DNA from 3 places in the Blautia sp. Marseille-P2398 genome. Region 2 is predicted to be linked to each of the others. Evidence: riboswitches for the same ligand, from Rfam matches in the RefSeq annotation. Region 2 holds a riboswitch; each other region holds the start of a gene.
What was found. A riboswitch is a leader RNA that binds a small molecule or an ion and turns the genes downstream of it on or off. The one in region 2 is predicted to bind thiamine pyrophosphate.
Positions count from the first base shown of each region.

Region 1: it holds a riboswitch for thiamine pyrophosphate, as region 2 does, so the genes downstream of both, thiS (sulfur carrier protein ThiS) here and thiW (energy coupling factor transporter S component ThiW) in region 2, are expected to answer to the same signal.
Region 3: it holds a riboswitch for thiamine pyrophosphate, as region 2 does, so the genes downstream of both, thiC (phosphomethylpyrimidine synthase ThiC) here and thiW (energy coupling factor transporter S component ThiW) in region 2, are expected to answer to the same signal.

Region 1 is NZ_CAXSTD010000013.1:104,949-111,797, reverse strand. It holds gene ACESZG_RS14705 (N-acetylmannosamine-6-phosphate 2-epimerase) at 1-261, shown strand, start outside; gene ACESZG_RS14700 (histidine phosphatase family protein) at 762-1,493, shown strand; gene ACESZG_RS14695 (alpha/beta hydrolase) at 1,598-2,536, shown strand; gene ACESZG_RS14690 (DUF6320 domain-containing protein) at 2,600-4,420, shown strand; TPP riboswitch at 4,466-4,574, shown strand; gene thiS (sulfur carrier protein ThiS) at 4,828-5,031, shown strand; gene ACESZG_RS14680 (thiazole synthase) at 5,083-5,862, shown strand; gene thiH (2-iminoacetate synthase ThiH) at 6,129-6,849, shown strand, end outside.
Region 2 is NZ_CAXSTD010000028.1:4,170-11,018, reverse strand. It holds gene ACESZG_RS18520 (cell wall metabolism sensor histidine kinase WalK) at 1-538, shown strand, start outside; gene ACESZG_RS18515 (low specificity L-threonine aldolase) at 548-1,603, opposite strand; gene ACESZG_RS18510 (DUF1284 domain-containing protein) at 1,708-2,112, opposite strand; gene ACESZG_RS18505 (DMT family transporter) at 2,283-3,158, opposite strand; TPP riboswitch at 3,761-3,864, shown strand; gene thiW (energy coupling factor transporter S component ThiW) at 3,979-4,566, shown strand; gene thiM (hydroxyethylthiazole kinase) at 4,496-5,272, shown strand; gene ACESZG_RS18490 (MATE family efflux transporter) at 5,331-6,731, opposite strand.
Region 3 is NZ_CAXSTD010000013.1:100,909-104,582, reverse strand. It holds gene thiH (2-iminoacetate synthase ThiH) at 1-155, shown strand, start outside; gene ACESZG_RS14670 (thiamine phosphate synthase) at 157-732, shown strand; gene thiC (phosphomethylpyrimidine synthase ThiC) at 792-2,102, opposite strand; TPP riboswitch at 2,417-2,525, opposite strand; gene ACESZG_RS14660 (fibronectin type III domain-containing protein) at 2,627-3,634, opposite strand.

The DNA of each region.
Region 1 (6,849 bases), on a different contig from region 2:
TGTGGTGTGGATATTGTTGGAACAACCATGAGCGGTTACACTGATTACACTTCAAAAAAGGACGAACCAGATTATGAACTGATGGAGAGGCTTGCAAAAGATACAGATATTCCGGTTATCGGAGAAGGCAAGATCCATTATCCGGATCAGGCTGTAAAAGCACTACAGACAGGTGTATGGGCGATCGTGGTAGGCGGAGCGATCACACGTCCGCTGGAAATCGCACAGAGATTTCAGAAGGCAATTGAAGCAGGTAAATAAAATGCGAACAAAAAAGGATGTGTCAGAGTTGCACATCCTTTTTTTGTTATAGCAAGTGCAGTATTTTATGGAATGGCTATAAATAAACAGCCGACCGACTTTTGCAGTAACTGAACCGGACTGCAGAGAATTTTTGGTGCAGAAACCGGAACTTGGTGTTAGAATAGAAGCGTCATATGATAAGCAGAACTTATCCACATCAGAAGATATTTAGTTACTGTTCACACACCACTATCCCGCGAGGTGTTTTGGTATGAATATGCCAAAATCCCGAGACATACAAGCCAAAATTCCATTGCCGCAGGCAATCTGGAATGAATTTTGGCTACGTTACTGTGAACAGTAACGATATTTATGAGGAAACAATCCCTCCGATTACAGAAGAATGTGGAAATTAAAAAAACTCAGATAAGATTTATGAATGGAAGATGCCAGACTATTTGGATACGATCTGATCTGAGATAATAGAAGAACTGAGACAAAAGAAAGGAACAATACGAATGAGATTATTGATCGTGCGACATGGAGATCCGGATTATTCCATTGATTCTCTTACAGAAAAAGGCTGGAAAGAAGCAGAATATCTGTCAGAAAGACTGTCAAAACTTGATGTAAAGGATTTCTATGTATCACCTCTTGGAAGGGCAAAGGATACAGCCTCTTTTACATTGAAGAAAATGAACCGTACAGCAGTTGAGTGTGACTGGCTGAGGGAATTTGATGTTCTGATCGATCGCCCGGATGTTACTGACAGGCAAAAGAGATTATGGGACTGGCTTCCGCAGGACTGGACACAGGACGAGAGATTTTACCAGTATGATCACTGGTATGAAAACGAGAGACTTCAGCAGTCTGATGCCAAAGGATACTATGACTATGTAACAGGAAAGTTTGATAAGCTTCTTGCCGAACATGGTTATGTACGTGAAGGACATTATTACAGAGTGGAGAAACCAAATGAAGATACGCTGGTATTCTTCTGCCATTTTGGTCTGGAATGTGTGCTTCTTGCGCATCTGATCGGTGCTTCTCCAATGGTACTGTGGCATGGATTCTGCGCAGCACCAAGTTCAGTGACAACTGTCAATACAGAAGAACGAAGAGAAGGAATCGCAAGTTTTCGTATCAGCGCATTTGGTGATATTTCCCATTTATATGTGCATGATGAACCACCGGCATTTGCTGCAAGATTCTGTGAAATGTACAGTAATACGGATGAGCGCCACGATTAATTAATCAGGTAAGCCACTTGCGGAGGCTGCGAAAAGCAATAAGCGGTGGATGCGGGTAGAATGACAGAACTGAAAGGAAATATAGAATATTGATATCAAAGACAATGAAAGCAATTCTGCATGCGCTGTCATATGGAAATATTGAGCTGGAATCTTCCAGAAGAATGGCAGATCTGAAGCAGCTGGATGCCATGCGGATTTTTGTAAAAAAGCTGGATGCCAGAGTTTATAATGGAGAACATGAGGTCCCGGTCAGACTGTATTTTCCGACAGAAGAGGCAATGCAGGCGGGGATCGTAGAGGGAAATACATTTCCGATTCTCCTGTTTTTCCATGGTGGCGGATGGGTAACTGAGAGTGTGGAGAATTACGACCGTGTATGTGCCAGAATGGCACAGGCAACTGCACATATTGTAGTTTCTGTAGAATACAGACTGGCACCGGAGCATAAGTTTCCGGTTCCGCTGGAGGATTGTTATGCAGCAGCGAAAGCGCTTTATACCAATCAGCTGATCTTAAACACTGATCCGGAGAAAATTACGATCATCGGGGACAGTGCAGGAGGAAATCTGACAGCAGCAGTATGTCTGATGGCAAGAGACAAAGGCGAGTTTACACCACGCCGTCAGATACTGATCTATCCTGCACTTGGAAACTGTTATACAGAGGAATCTCCTTACAGGTCCGTACAGGAGAATGGCTGTGATTATCTTCTTACATCAGTAAAAATGGAAGATTATCTGAATCTTTATCAGAGTTCAGCAGAGGACAGGCAGAATCCGTATTTTGCACCGATACTGGAGAAGGATCTGAGAAATTTGCCTGAAACATTAATTCTCACAGCAGAATATGATCCTTTGCGCGATGAGGGAGAAGTATATGGCAGAAAACTTCATGCTGCAGGAAATCATGTGGAGGTACACAGGATTTACGGAGCATTTCATGGATTTTTTGCGCTGGGAATCAAATTTCTGCATGTACAGGAGAGTTTTAAATATATTAACCAGTTTCTGAATAAGAGTTATGAGAAAATTCTACAGTAATCCCCGAGAAGATTGCTACAGGACAAAGAGGTAAGCAGGAACGAAAAAGAAGGCAGGAAAATTATGGATACAGGATACTCAAAATGGAGAAAACTGGATAATGCAGCGTTGGCATTTCCGCTGGTAACAGGAAAGAATGACACCAGAGTGTTTCGTTTCTATTGTCAGTTAAAGGAAGAAGTCAATGGGGAAATCCTTCAGGCAGCACTGGATCAGACAATGGAGAAATATCCATTGTTCCAGGCGGTTCTGAGAAAAGGACTGTTCTGGTTTTATCTGGAGCACAGAGACATCAGGGCAGTGGTAAAGCCGGAGACGGAACCACCATGCAGCCGTTTATATATTCAGGATAAGAAATCCCTTTTATTTCAGGTGAGTTATGACAAAAACAGAATTAATTTTGAGGTGTTTCATGCATTGACAGATGGCACCGGAGCCATGCATTTCCTGCAGGAACTGGTTCAGGATTATCTGATCCTGGCACATCCACAGGCAGATCTTCCGCAGATTGAGCATGCAGAGGAAATTACACATGGAGATAAAGAAGAGGACAGCTTTTCTCAGTATTATTCTTCAGATATACCGAAAGATAAAGAGAAGAAAAAAGCCGCTGTTAAACTGAAAGGGGAGAAGCTGGTTCACTCAGATATGCATGTTACGGAGGTTGCTCTTTCTGTAAAAGATATCCACCGGAAAGCCCGCTCCTGTGGAGTTTCCATCACTGTTTTACTGACAGCAATGATGTTGTGTTCTATTCGGGAAGAGATTCCAAAGAATCAGCAGAAACGACCGGTAGCATTGATGATTCCGGTGAATCTGAGAAATTATTTTCCGTCTCAGTCTATGACAAATTTCTTTGGATGGATTGAGGTGGGATATATATTTTCTGATGAAACAACTTTTGAAGATGTACTTTTGTCTGTGAAGAAACAGTTCGAAGAAGAACTGGTAAAAGAAAAGATTGCCATGCATATGAGCGGATATGTGCGCATTGAGAAGAATCCTTTTGTACGTGCTGTTCCGTTGGAGATCAAGAAATATTTTCTGATGCTCGGAGCCAATCTGGGAAGCAGGAGCATTACGGCAGTTTATTCTAATATCGGCATTATTCGTTTGCCGGAGGAGTACAAAGAATATATTCAGCATTTTGGGATTTTTGCAAGTACCAATTCTTTGCAGATGTGTTCCTGTTCTTATGGGGATGAGATGGTACTGGGATTTACTTCCAAGATACCGAATGACAGTATCCAGAGGAATTTCCAGCGGATGCTTGGCGAGGAGAATGTTTCCCACAGAGAATTAAAGAATGAATTTCCGGGATATGGGGAAAAGCACAGGCTTGAGAAAAAAGAAAATCAGAAGGTTATCCAGACTTTCAGCTTCCTGTGTCTGGCAATTGCGGTAATTTGCGGAATGATTAATTTTATGATGGCAGGTGTACTGAACTGGTTCTGGTTTGCAGGAGCAGGATGTGCCTGTGCATGGCTGGTTGTTATGGTAGCATATTATAAACGCAGGAATATTCTGAAGAATGAAATGTGGCAGCTTTTGCTCATATCAGTAATCGCAATCCTATGGGACCGGTTTACCGGATGGAAGGGCTGGTCTGTGGATTTTGTGATTCCTTTCGGGATATTGGCAGTGCAGTTTTCTGTTCCTGTGATCGCAAAAATAAACCGTCTGGAAAGGGAAGAATATCTGTTTTATCTTGTACAGGCCGGAATTGCAGGACTGATTCCGATGATATTGGTTTGGATTGGAATCGTGCAGTTTGCCGTACCTTCAGTAATCTGTGCCGGAATCAGTTTTCTGACATTGGCTGCACTGTTTATCTTCTGCAAGAAGGATACGATGCGGGAGTTTCATAAGAAACTGAGGATGTAGAAATATGGTCTTGACACACATGGGATAAAAGATTATACTTTACCCATGTAAAGAAAGGGGAGCTTGTGAGTGCAGGCTGAGAGGAAGTCATCAACTTCGACCCATATACCTGATTTGGATAATGCCAACGTAGGAACCTATAAGATATGATTTTAAAGGGAGATGACGGGCATCTCCTTTTTATTTATCTCATGCATTTGAAGAAATTCAGCTGTCCGGTAATCAATCTGTAATAAGCGAGAGAAAGCCGGGGGCTTACAGGGAAATTTACATTATAACAGATGAATATTGGGAAAGATGAGAGTGAACAGAGTTCATGAAGGGGTGCACCACCGCGGGTGTATTCTTTTGTGGACTCTTTTTTATGTTGTAGAGGTCGGACCTTCTTTTCCCGGAAAGGAGAAAGTATGCTTATTACTGTTAATGGAAAAACAAAAGAATTGCAGAATACTCTTACAATAGGGCAATATCTGGAGGAAAACAGCTATGTGCCCAGCCAGATTGCAGTAGAATTAAATGAAAGAATTCTGTCAAAAGCCGAGTACAGCACTACTGTTTTACATGAAAATGACATACTGGAAATAGTCAGCTTCATGGGAGGTGGAAGATAAACAGGAATATCCTGATATCTCATTATAATATACGAAAGAAGGACTTAAATTATGAGTACAAATAATGAAGACAAACTGATTTTGGGAGGTCATGAATTTACTTCCCGTTTTATTCTGGGATCCGGAAAATTTTCTCTGGATCTGGTGAAAGCATGTATTGAAAAGGCAGATGCGCAGATCATCACTCTGGCTCTGCGTCGTGCCAATGAAGGTGGACTGGCAAATATTCTGGACTATATTCCGAAAAATGTTACTCTTCTTCCCAATACTTCAGGTGCCAGAAATGCAGAAGAAGCAGTTCGTATTGCCAGGCTTTCCAGAGAAATCGGATGCGGTGATTTCGTAAAAATCGAAGTGATCCATGATTCAAAATATCTGCTTCCGGATAACTATGAAACTGTTAAAGCTACAGAAATTCTTGCAAAAGAAGGATTTGTAGTAATGCCTTATATGTACCCGGATCTGAATGCAGCCAGAGATCTGGTAAATGCCGGAGCTGCCTGCATCATGCCGCTGGGTTCTCCGATCGGCTCTAATAAAGGTCTGTGCACTAAAGAATTTATCCAGATTTTGATTGACGAAATTGAGCTCCCGATCATTGTAGATGCAGGAATCGGACGTCCTTCTCAGGCGTGTGAAGCCATGGAGATGGGGGCATCTGCAGTTATGGCAAATACTGCGATTGCCACAGCAGGTGATGTGCAGATAATGGCTGAAGCATTTAAAAAAGCTATTGAAGCAGGACGAAGTGCATACCTTGCCGGACTGGGAAGAACCCTGGAAAAAGGTGCAAGCGCATCCTCTCCACTGACTGGTTTTCTTCATGAGTAATAAATAAAAAATCATTCTAAAATGAGATTTTTGATTATAGCAATCCTCGTAAATAATGCATTTAAGACAGTTCAGCGGCGTGCGAAAGACAAGGAAGATATCTGCAGGCGTGCTGACGCACGGCAAAGATATCTGACGCAGGATTTCACACTCTGATGGGCTGGATTAAGATGCATTATTTTAGAGGATTGCTATAACTGCGGAGTAGGTATTAATTTATAGGAAAACGAAAGTTGCCAAATGGTAATAAAGAGGAGAAAACATCAATGGAAACAACAGAAAAAAATATGGAACATGGGGAACACTTCAACGAAAGTATTGTCAATGAAGTGATTCTGGAAGATATGAAAAAGAACAGGATCGATCATATGAAATATCTTCCGGGAATGGAAGTACTGGAAGAATCAGACGTGATGGATCAGGTTATTTCTGCCATGAATGCTTACGATTATGATAAATATACAGAGGCAGATGTACGCAGGGCACTTGCTCATGATAACCGTACACCAGAGGATTTTCAGGCACTGCTGTCTCCGGCTGCATTGCCTCTTCTGGAGGAAATCGCACAGGCTGCGCAGAAAGAAACCAGGAAACATTTTGGGAACAGTGTGTATATGTTTACCCCTATTTATATTGCAAATTACTGTGAGAATTACTGTATTTACTGCGGATTTAACTGCCATAATAAGATCCGCAGAGCAAAGCTGAATGCAGAAGAGATTGATAAGGAAATGGCTGCTATCGCAAAGACAGGACTGCAGGAAATCCTGATTCTTACAGGAGAGAGCAGAGCAAAATCTGATGTAAAATATATCGGAGAAGCATGTAAGATTGCCCGGAAATATTTCAAAGTAATCGGACTTGAAGTTTATCCTATGAATTCAGATGAGTATGCACATCTCCATGAATGCGGAGCTGATTATGTAACGGTATTCCAGGAGACTTATAATTCAGATAAGTATGAAACTCTGCATCTTGCAGGGCACA
Region 2 (6,849 bases):
GCTTCAGGAACAGACCGGACGGCTTTCCCATCTTGCGGAAATCCTGCTGGACATGACAGGTCTTCAAACAGTAGAGCGTTCTGACACTATTTCCCTTGCAGCACTCACAGAAGAGGTTTTCTGCGATCTGGATCCGGTTGCAGAAAAACATCAGGTCCGGCTTATTCAGACAGATGGCGACTGTACTGTTACAGGCAGCTATATCCTTCTGTACCGGGCAGTCTATAATCTGGTTGAAAATGCGATCAAATATAACCGGCCTTCCGGTTCCGTTACTGTAAGCATTCATTCTGCAGAATCTGCAGTCCTGGAGGTAACTGACACAGGCATCGGTATCTCCCCTGAAAATCAGGAAAAAATTTTTGATCCCTTCTACCGTGTGGACAAATCCCGCAGCCGCGCCATGGGCGGTGCAGGTCTGGGGCTTGCTCTTGTAAGCGAGATTGCCAGACAGCACAACGGCCAGGTAAAAGTAACCCAGAGCAGCGAAAAAGGCAGTACCATTGCCCTGATACTGCCTGAATCAACTGACTATTGATTTTTTCTCTTATTTATTTTTTTCCAGAATCTGAATTAGTTTCTGTGTATCTTCCATAGTAGTAGCCCAGCTTGTGGCAAAGCGGATCACAGAGTGTGTCTCATCATACTTCTCCCAGAATCCGAACTCCACATCCTGGGCTATTTTTTTCATTACCTCATTGGACACAATACAGAAGATCTGATTGGTGGGAGTATCCAGAGAAAGCTGATATCCATATTTCTTCAGTGCATCCTTGATCTGCTCTGCAGCTTCCATTGCAGGTTTGCCGATCCGCAGGTACAGCCCGTCCGTAAACAGCTCACCAAACTGGATTCCTGCGATCCGTCCCTTGGCAAGCAATGCTCCATGCTGCTTGATGATCGTAAAAAAATGAGGAATCCGTCCTTTCTGCGGTATAACCACTGCTTCTCCAAACAATGCTCCGCATTTGGTTCCTCCAATGTAAAATACATCGCTAAGTTCTGCCAGATCAGTGAGAGTCACATCATTCTCCGGGCTTGCCAGTGCATAGGCAAGGCGGGCGCCATCCACATAAAGGGGAAGATGATTTTCCCGGCAGACTTTGCTGAGAGCTGCTAATTCTTCTCTGGAATACAGGGTACCATATTCTGTTGGCTGGGAAATATATACCATCCCGGGCATTACCATATGCTCATAATTGGCATCATCATAGAAATCCTTCACCAACTTCTCAATCTGCTGTGCAGAGATTTTTCCATCTTTCTGCGGTACTGTCAGAACCTTATGTCCACCAAATTCAATAGCGCCAGATTCATGGGTTGCAATATGACCTGTATCCGCAGCCACAACTCCCTGATAGGATTTCAAAAGTGCATCGATTACTGTGGCATTGGTCTGTGTTCCGCCAACCAGCAGGAATACTTCTGCCTCCGGCGCATTGCAGGCTTTTCTGATCTTTTCTTTCGCATCTTCTGTATATGGATCCTGACCATAGCCCACTGTTTTCTCCAGGTTTGTCTCCATCAGCTTCTTCATGATCGCAGGATGCGCACCCTCCATGTAGTCACTGGCGAAATATAAACGTGATTCTGTATTTTCCATTTTTATCGTTATGTCCTTTCACTGCACTATTTGCGCATTTGACTTTTTTATTCATAGCTTCTGTTCTGTACCGGAACGCTATTCATTCTGTTACTCTATTTTTCTTAGCATTTCTCCCATCTGCTCTTCTGACTTTCACAGATGGAGTTCCACTGACAATTCCCACAGATTTCTTTCCTCTTTCCTGATGCCAGGATTTTCTTTTGAACAACATCTGTAAAATCATCAAATTCCATGATCTGTCCATTCTCCAGGCCGCATAGTTCCAGCACTGCATTGTCATATGCTTCTACAAGTGAAAAGGAAGAACAGCATCCTTTTTCATTATTCGGACAGGCAGAACAGATCTCGTCTGTATCTGCATGAAGCTGTATCTTTGCTCCCTTCTGGAAAATATCCAGCATTTCCTGCATATGTGCGGAAAACCCGTTACTATATCCCTCACCCTTGAAATATGCAAGGCACATTCCATGGTGAGGGCGTAGTGGAATATTTTTTATAAAAGACATCTTTGTGCACCTTTCTCCTTAATTTTTTAACATATTGGATACTTTAACACAAAGCGTTTTTATTGACAACTTTTTTTATTTTATAGTTTACAATCCGATAATTCTATATACTGATCTGATTTCATCAGACTTACTGGATAAAATCAGAAAAATCCTTTTTTACTTTTTCTTCATTTACCAGCCTTAGCTACCCTCATATTATAAAGAAAGGTACCCAATGATGCCAGAATAATCAGCACATATCCTGTAAAGCTGTACTTATCCGGAATCTCTCCAAACAGGACAAATCCCAGCATCGTGGCAAAAATAATCTGCGAATAATCAAAGATGGAAATCTTCCCTGCAGGTGCATAGGTGTATGCAGCCGTAATCGTAAACTGTCCGCCCGCTGCGAATAATCCTGCCATCAGCAATGTCACAAGCTGCTTCATACTCATGGGTGTGAAATGGAACAACATCCAGGGTACAACCGACAAGCAGGAGAAAAATGAAAAATAAAACACGATAACCGGTCCCTTCACTCCGTGAGTTCCCAGTACACGCACCATCGTATACGCAATTCCTGCTCCCAGTCCACCGCAGACTCCAATCAGTGCCGGAACAAGTGCCGCATTCTGAAATCCCGGTTTCACTACAAATAAACATCCGATAAATGCCAGCGCAACACACGCAGCCTGTGCCGGTCTGATCTTTTCCTTTAATAAAAGGAATGAAAAAATAATCGCAAAAAACGGAGATAACTTATTCAGGATCGATGCATCTGCCACCAACAGATGGTCAATGGCGTAAAAGTTACACAGAATCCCCAGTGTCCCGCACACACAACGCAGGATCAGTGGTCCCCAGTATTTCTTATCCACCTTCGGCACTGTACGATTTTTACAGAGAATCACCGCCGCAAACACCGCCGCCACCAGATTCCGGAAGAAACTCTTCTCCACAGACGGCAGATCACCTGCCAGACGCACACTCACATTCATACAAGCAAAGAAAAACGCCGACAGGATGATCATTATCATACCCTTTATGTAATTTTCCTGTTTCATCAGATTTAACCTGCCTTTCTGTCCATGCAGACAGCTTCTTTTTATCATATGCTGTCTGTCATCTACCTGTTAATCATAGCACGGACAACTGTTTTAGTACAAATAGATTTTTTATTCCAATTCGTCCTAAACCATGTTATACTATAAGAGCTGTCGAACCTCCAGCAGAAAGGAGGTGAGTTTCATGGAAGAAATTCTCGTCACATTTCTTGTCTCTGTTTTAGCAGGCGTAGTTAGCTACTACATATGCAAATGGCTGGACGGCAGACACTAGACAGCAACAGCCCAAACGGAACAGCTCACCGTAACGAGCAAGAAAGCCCTCAGAGCTGCAACTCTGAGGGCTTTTGTTTCTTTAGTTCGCTTCATGGAATCTCGTCACATTCCTTAGCTACTGTTAGTATATGCTGAAAAAAATAAAAAGTCAACTTAAAAATAATATTAGGTAGTATAAATTTACTGTAGGAAATTTACCCTGCTTTTACATCCCATTGACTTTTCCAAAAGCTTGTGTTACTCTAAAGCGTGTTTGAAAATTGTAACGCACATCTTGCGTAAAGCATTTTTCAAATACGCTCTAACAAAAGAAAATCTGCATAATGGATAATAACAACGGGAGCCTGTGGGACAGGCTGAGAGGAAGATAGATCTTCGACCGCACCTGATATGGATAATGCCAGCGTAGGGACTGTATTTGTATATTAAAATCTGCCAGTGTGTTATTCCGGCAGATTTTTTTGCAGGATTTTATCTGCTTCCTGCACAACTGATAATGTCTGCTTCGGCAGACCAAATCTTAATTTCAAGGAGGTTCATTATTATGAACACAGACAGATCAAAAACACTCAGAATGGTCATGCTCGCCATGATGGTTGCCATCGGCGTTGTCATCTCACCTATTCTGAGAATCGAGGGTATGTGCCCTACTGCACACCTGATAAACATCGTCTGTTCCGTACTTCTGGGACCGTGGTATTCATTGCTTTGTGCCACTCTCATCGGAATCATCCGAATGATGTTTATGGGTATCCCGCCACTTGCACTGACAGGTGCCGTATTCGGCGCATTTTTATCAGGCGTTTTCTACCGCGCTTCTCATGGAAAGATTATCTGCGCAGTGATCGGTGAAATCTTCGGAACCGGTATCATAGGCTCTCTGGTTTCCTATCCTGTAATGGCATTTCTTATGGGCAGAAGCGGACTGAACGCATTTTTCTATACACCAATGTTTCTGGCAGCAACCTGCATGGGCGGCACCATTGCCTACTTCTTCCTGAAGGCCTTAAGTCACGCAGGAATGCTTGCCAAATTTCAGCAAAGCCTTGGAGCAAAAGTATATGACCGTAAATCAGACAAATCCCAGACAATTGACCAGAGCAGCACAGCCGCTGATTCATTGCATCACTAATCCGATTTCTATTCATGACTGTGCGAATATTATTTTGGCGGCCGGAGGCCGCCCGATCATGGCAGAACATCCGGCAGAAGTAGCTGAGATCACCAGAAACTCTCATGCACTGGCACTGAATCTTGGAAATATCACTGATGCACGTATGAAATCCATGCCTGAATCTCTGAAAATCGCTGCCAGTCTCCACATACCCGTTATGCTTGATCTGGTAGGAACCGCCTGCAGCAATCTGCGCTATGAATTTGCGCAGAAGCTTATGAACATCCACATGCCTGAACTCCTTAAAGGAAATATGTCTGAACTTCTTGCCATGTCCGGACAGACCGCACATGCAATCGGAATTGACGCAGGCGTACAGGATGTGCTTACAGATGCCAATCGTTCCCATCTGAAAGAACTGTTCCAGGAAAAGGCTTCCCAGTGGAATACCACACTTCTTATCACAGGCAAGGAAGATATGATCGTCTCCGCCAACAAGTGTGAATTTATCACAAACGGTACTCCTGCCATGTCACAGATCACAGGAACCGGATGTATGCTTGGAATGATCTGTGCCACCTATCTGGCAGTTACAGACTCATTTACAGCTGCCGTCTCAGCAGCCAGAGAATTTGGCACAGCAGGAGAAAGAGCAGAGAAAAACAGCTCCGGACCCGGAAGCTTCCAGACAGAGCTGTTCGATCAGTTTTACAATCTTTTATAAAAAAGTTCCCGTCAGACAATATGGACAAATTTCTTCCATATCATCTGCGGGAACTTTTTTATACTATTTCCGCACTGCGCATTTTTCCCAGTTCTCGTCTCGCAAACACAATCGCCAGCGCAAATGCCGCTGCATCTGCGATCGGTCCTGCATACATCACTCCATCAATTCCCATAAACAACGGGAAGATAATGATCAATGGCAGAAGAAAAATCACCTGTCGTGTCAGAGACATTACAATACCCAGCTTCGCCATACCGATAGAAGTAAAGAAACCGGAAGATACCGGCTGGATACCGTTTGCAAAGGTCATAAACATAAATATTTTCAGATAACGTTCTGCAAACTGAAAATACAGCTCACTTCCTGTTCCGAAGATACCCACGATCTGGTGTGGAAATATCTGGAAACAGAAAAAGAATATCGTTGCAATTACTGTACAGGCAGTTACAGAATAACGGTATGCCTGTCTTACTCTGTCATATTTCTTTGCTCCGTAGTTAAATCCCCAGATTGGCTGACTGCCCTGAGAAATACCAATACAGATTGCCATAAACACCATATTGACTTTGGAGATAACACCTACACAGGCAATGGGAATATCACTTCCATATACGGAATTTGCTCCATAATAACGCAGAATATTATTTAATACGATTTGCACGATCGCCATGGCAATCTGATTAATGCAGGATGCAAGTCCCAGAGAAATAATTGCTTTAAGATATGACAGCTTTGGTTTCAGCATCCCACCGGACAGATACATTTTGCGGAACTTACAGAAGTACACAATTACCAGAACTCCGGAAGCAACCTGTCCGATCACTGTTGCCCATGCAGCACCCTTAATTCCCCATCCGAATCCAAAAATAAACAGCGGATCCAGAATAGTATTGATGATCGCACCTATCATAATACAGACCATAGAATAAGTCGGACTTCTGTCTGCTCTGACCACATGATTCCCGCCGACAGACAAAATATAAAATGGAAGTCCAAATGCAGTAATACCTGTATAATCAACAGCATAAGGCATAACATCTGCAGTTGCCCCGAACAATGTCAGAAGTGGTTTCAGGAACATCAGTACAATCACAGCAAGTATCAGACCACTGATTGCCAGTGACGACAACGCAGTACCTGCAATCCCGCTAGCTTTCTTCTCCTGTCCTGCCCCCATTTCCAGATTATAATTTGATGCACCGCCAATTCCCAAAAGCAATGCCAGCGCAGTTGCGACCGTTGTAACAGGAAACGCCACATTTGTAGCTGCATTTCCCAGCATCCCCACACCCTGGCCAATAAAAATCTGATCCACGATATTATACATCGCACTGACCAGCATACTGATAATCGCAGGAATCGCAAACTTCGCGATCAGACCGCCTACCGGCGCTATACCAAGCGGATTCTGTGCCTGCGAATTTATCTCCTGCGTACTTTGGTTACTTTTTCCCAAGTGAATTCCATCCTCTCTCTACATATTCGATATAATTTCTATCACTGCTATTTTATGATAAAACACTTTTCAGGATAACTTCTATTATCTCCCTGCCCCACTATACCGTATCATTTAC
Region 3 (3,674 bases), on a different contig from region 2:
GAGTCAGCACAGGAATCGGAAGTCATGTGGAGGATATCGAAGATAAAGGAGATGACCAGTTTGAGATTTCAGACGGAAGGTCTGTAGATGAAGTCTATAAGGCACTTTTGGATCATGATCTTCAGCCGGTTATGAATGATTATGTGTACCTCTAAAATGCAGAAAAATCCTTATGAAAATGTAATTGCAGTGACCAACCGCTCCCTGTGTCAGCGTCCCTTTGCAGAACAGATCGAGCGTGTATGCAGCCTTCATCCGAAGGCGGTTATTCTGAGGGAAAAGGATCTGCCGGAGGAAGAATATTCTCGTCTGGCAGAGCAGATACTGGAAATCTGTAAGAGATATCAGGTTCCCTGCATATTACATACCTATGTAAACGTAGCAGAAAAACTGCATCATCCATACATTCATCTGCCAATATTTCTGTTGGAAAAATATGAGGGAAAGCTTGGAGGTTTCCGGCAGATCGGAAGTTCGGTCCACTCCGTAGAAGATGCATTGAAAGCAGAAAGTCTGGGAGCTGATTATCTTACGGCAGGACATATTTATACAACTGACTGTAAAAAAGGACTTCCACCCAGAGGACTGGAATTTCTGGAGAATGTCTGTAAAGCAGTAAAGATTCCTGTATATGCCATAGGAGGGATACATCCGGGAACAGGACAGTTAAATGAGATTATGGAACATGATTCAGCCGGTGGATGTATTATGTCAGATATGATGAAGATATAGTAAATAAAAAGCCGTATTTCAACAATCAAACATGTTGAAATACGGCTTTTATAAAAGCATCATTCATCAAAAATAGTAACAATTTCACCATCCAGAATACGGTTTGTATTCTTTACGGCACAGAAGTTTCCGCACATACTGCAGGTGTCTTCTTTCTCAGGTTTGGCCTCTGCGCGGTAGCGTCTTGCTTTCTCAGGATCCATGCTGAGTTTGAACATTTCTTCCCAGTCAAGACGTTTTCTCGCTTCGCTCATCTTATAATCCCATTCTGCGGCACCGGGAACTCCTTTGGCAATATCAGCAGCATGAGCAGCAATTTTGGCAGCGATAATTCCCTCTTTTACATCAGCTGCATTTGGCAGACGAAGATGTTCTGCAGGTGTTACATAGCAGAGGAAAGCAGCACCTGAATAAGCAGCAATCGCACCGCCGATTGCGGAAGTAATGTGGTCATATCCGGGAGCAACATCTGTTACAAGCGGTCCAAGTACATAGAAAGGAGCGCCATGGCAAAGAGTTTTCTGGATCTCCATATTAGCTGCGATCTGGTTCAGCGGCATGTGGCCAGGTCCCTCGATCATAACCTGAACATCCTTTTCCCATGCACGTTTGGTAAGCTCACCGAGAGTGATCAGCTCTTCAATCTGTGCAGTATCAGTTGCATCTGCAATACATCCGGGACGACATGCATCTCCCAGACTTAAAGTGATATCATACTCTCTGCAGATATCAAGAATTTCATCAAAATGTTCATAGAACGGGTTCTCTTTTCCTGTCATTTCCATCCATGCGAACATAATAGAACCACCTCTGGAAACAATGTTCATGAGACGTTTATTCTGTTTGAAACGTGCTGCGGTTGCACGATTCATACCGCAGTGGATAGTCATAAAATCCACGCCGTCTTCTGCGTGCATACGTACGATATCAATCCACTCTTCAGAAGTAATCTTACCAAGTGCTTTGTGATAATATACTACTGCGTCGTAGATCGGAACAGTACCGATCATTGCCGGACATTCGGATGTAAGTTTGCGGCGGAAGCTTCTGGTATCTCCGTAGGAGCTGAGATCCATGATGGCTTCTGCACCCATTTCTACTGCTGAATGTACCTTTTCATATTCCATATCAACGTCTTTCCAGTCTCTGGAAACACCTAAATTTACATTGATCTTGGTGGTCAGCTTTGCACCGACACCGCTCGGACTGATGCTCTTGTGATTTTTGTTGCAGGGAATAATTACCTGTCCTTTTGCAATCAGTTCTCTTAATTCTTCCACGTCAAAGTGTTCTTTTTCTGCTACGATTTCCATCTGTGGTGTGATGATTCCCTGACGTGCCGCGTCCATCTGCGTTGTATACTGTGTCATTTTTTCCTCCTTGCCCTGCACTGTGGGCTCTTAATTGCTGCACATAGTAATAGATAAACAGCAATATTAAATGAACTGCGCCTCCTGCATACAGCAGGGACTTGCACCTGCGCATATTCGTAAGTTTTTAAGTAAACTACTGGTGTGACAGAGAGTGGTGCCCCCGGTCTGTCGTGGCAATATTTTATTGCCTTTCAGGCGTATGAAATCATTTGCCTGACTATTTGTCCGCAATTAAAACAAGGGGGAGATAATATGATATGCCCGTTCAGAGTAAAAGGAAAACTGCAATATGCCAACAAGCATATTGCAGTGTGGAAGAACTATAACTTTCCCTACGTTGGCATTATCCAAATCAGGTAATGGGTTAAAGCGATACAGCTTACTCTCAGCCTGTTTACACAAGCACCCCTTGTCTCAATTACAACCAGTGTATCACTTAGATATGGGAAAGTCAATATAAAATTTTGGCTACGTCATTGATAACGTAGCCGGATTTATGCAATTGCTATGGATAACTATGGTCAGACTAAGGACATATTATAGGCTTTGGAATCAGAATGCCATACTTTGTTTTTCATTTTTTTATTGGCAATTACCTTAATGCCGTACTTGGTATTCTTTTTCATTCCGGTGAGTGTAAAGAAATTGGAAGTTGTTGTTTTTACTTTTTTGAAAGAACTGCTTCCCGGATATTTTATGTAAATACTGTAATTGTCTGCACCGGCAGTTCTGTTCCATTTTACGCTCATGGAGCTGTTTGTGTTGCCTGCTTTCTGAAGAGTGATGACATTGGAAATATATCTGTCCGTAGAGGTTGAACTTACATACCGTTTATTTCCCAGAACCAGGTAAGGGTAAATCTTCACCTGATAAAATGTATTGCCGGATATTGGAATGGTAAAGGAATATCTGGTATTAAAATATTTAGTTATAAGTTTGTGGGCTGCAGAACTCTGGTATACAACCTTATAACCTGTAATGGAGTTTGAAGGGTTTACAGTCTGCATATTGAAGGTATATCTGCCGGTTGATGCATAGGAAGATTTAATCTTTACCTTTGAATAAAGCGTGGTACATCCCACAGTACGGGAAGAAATCGCAATGCCGGATGAATTCAGTGCTGTGATTTTAATAACGTAAGCAGTTCCTGCTTTTAGCTTATTGATCTTAGCTTTGTTGCGGGTATTGCCAATATAGCCGAGAAAACGATAGGAAGAGGAACTTAAAGGGCTGATATTGACAGCATATTTGGAAGCATTGGTAACAGGGTTCCACTGAATAGTTACAGAATTCTCGGAAGCTGCTGTCTGTCTGATCCCTGGCTGGGCGGTAAGAGAAGCGCAGGCATTCTGTGCATCGGATGATTCAATGGCAGGGGTGTCAGAATCGTCACTTTGAGCCAGTTCCACAGATTGTTCAGCGGGTGCCAGCTGTGCTGTGGCTGCGAATACAGAGGAAGCGGACGATAACGTGAGAACAGCACTGAGTGCAATACTCACAAAGAATTTTTTAAAACTTCTTGCTTTCATAGTAAAACCTCCTTTTGAAGTGCAAAACGAGAGAAAAAAA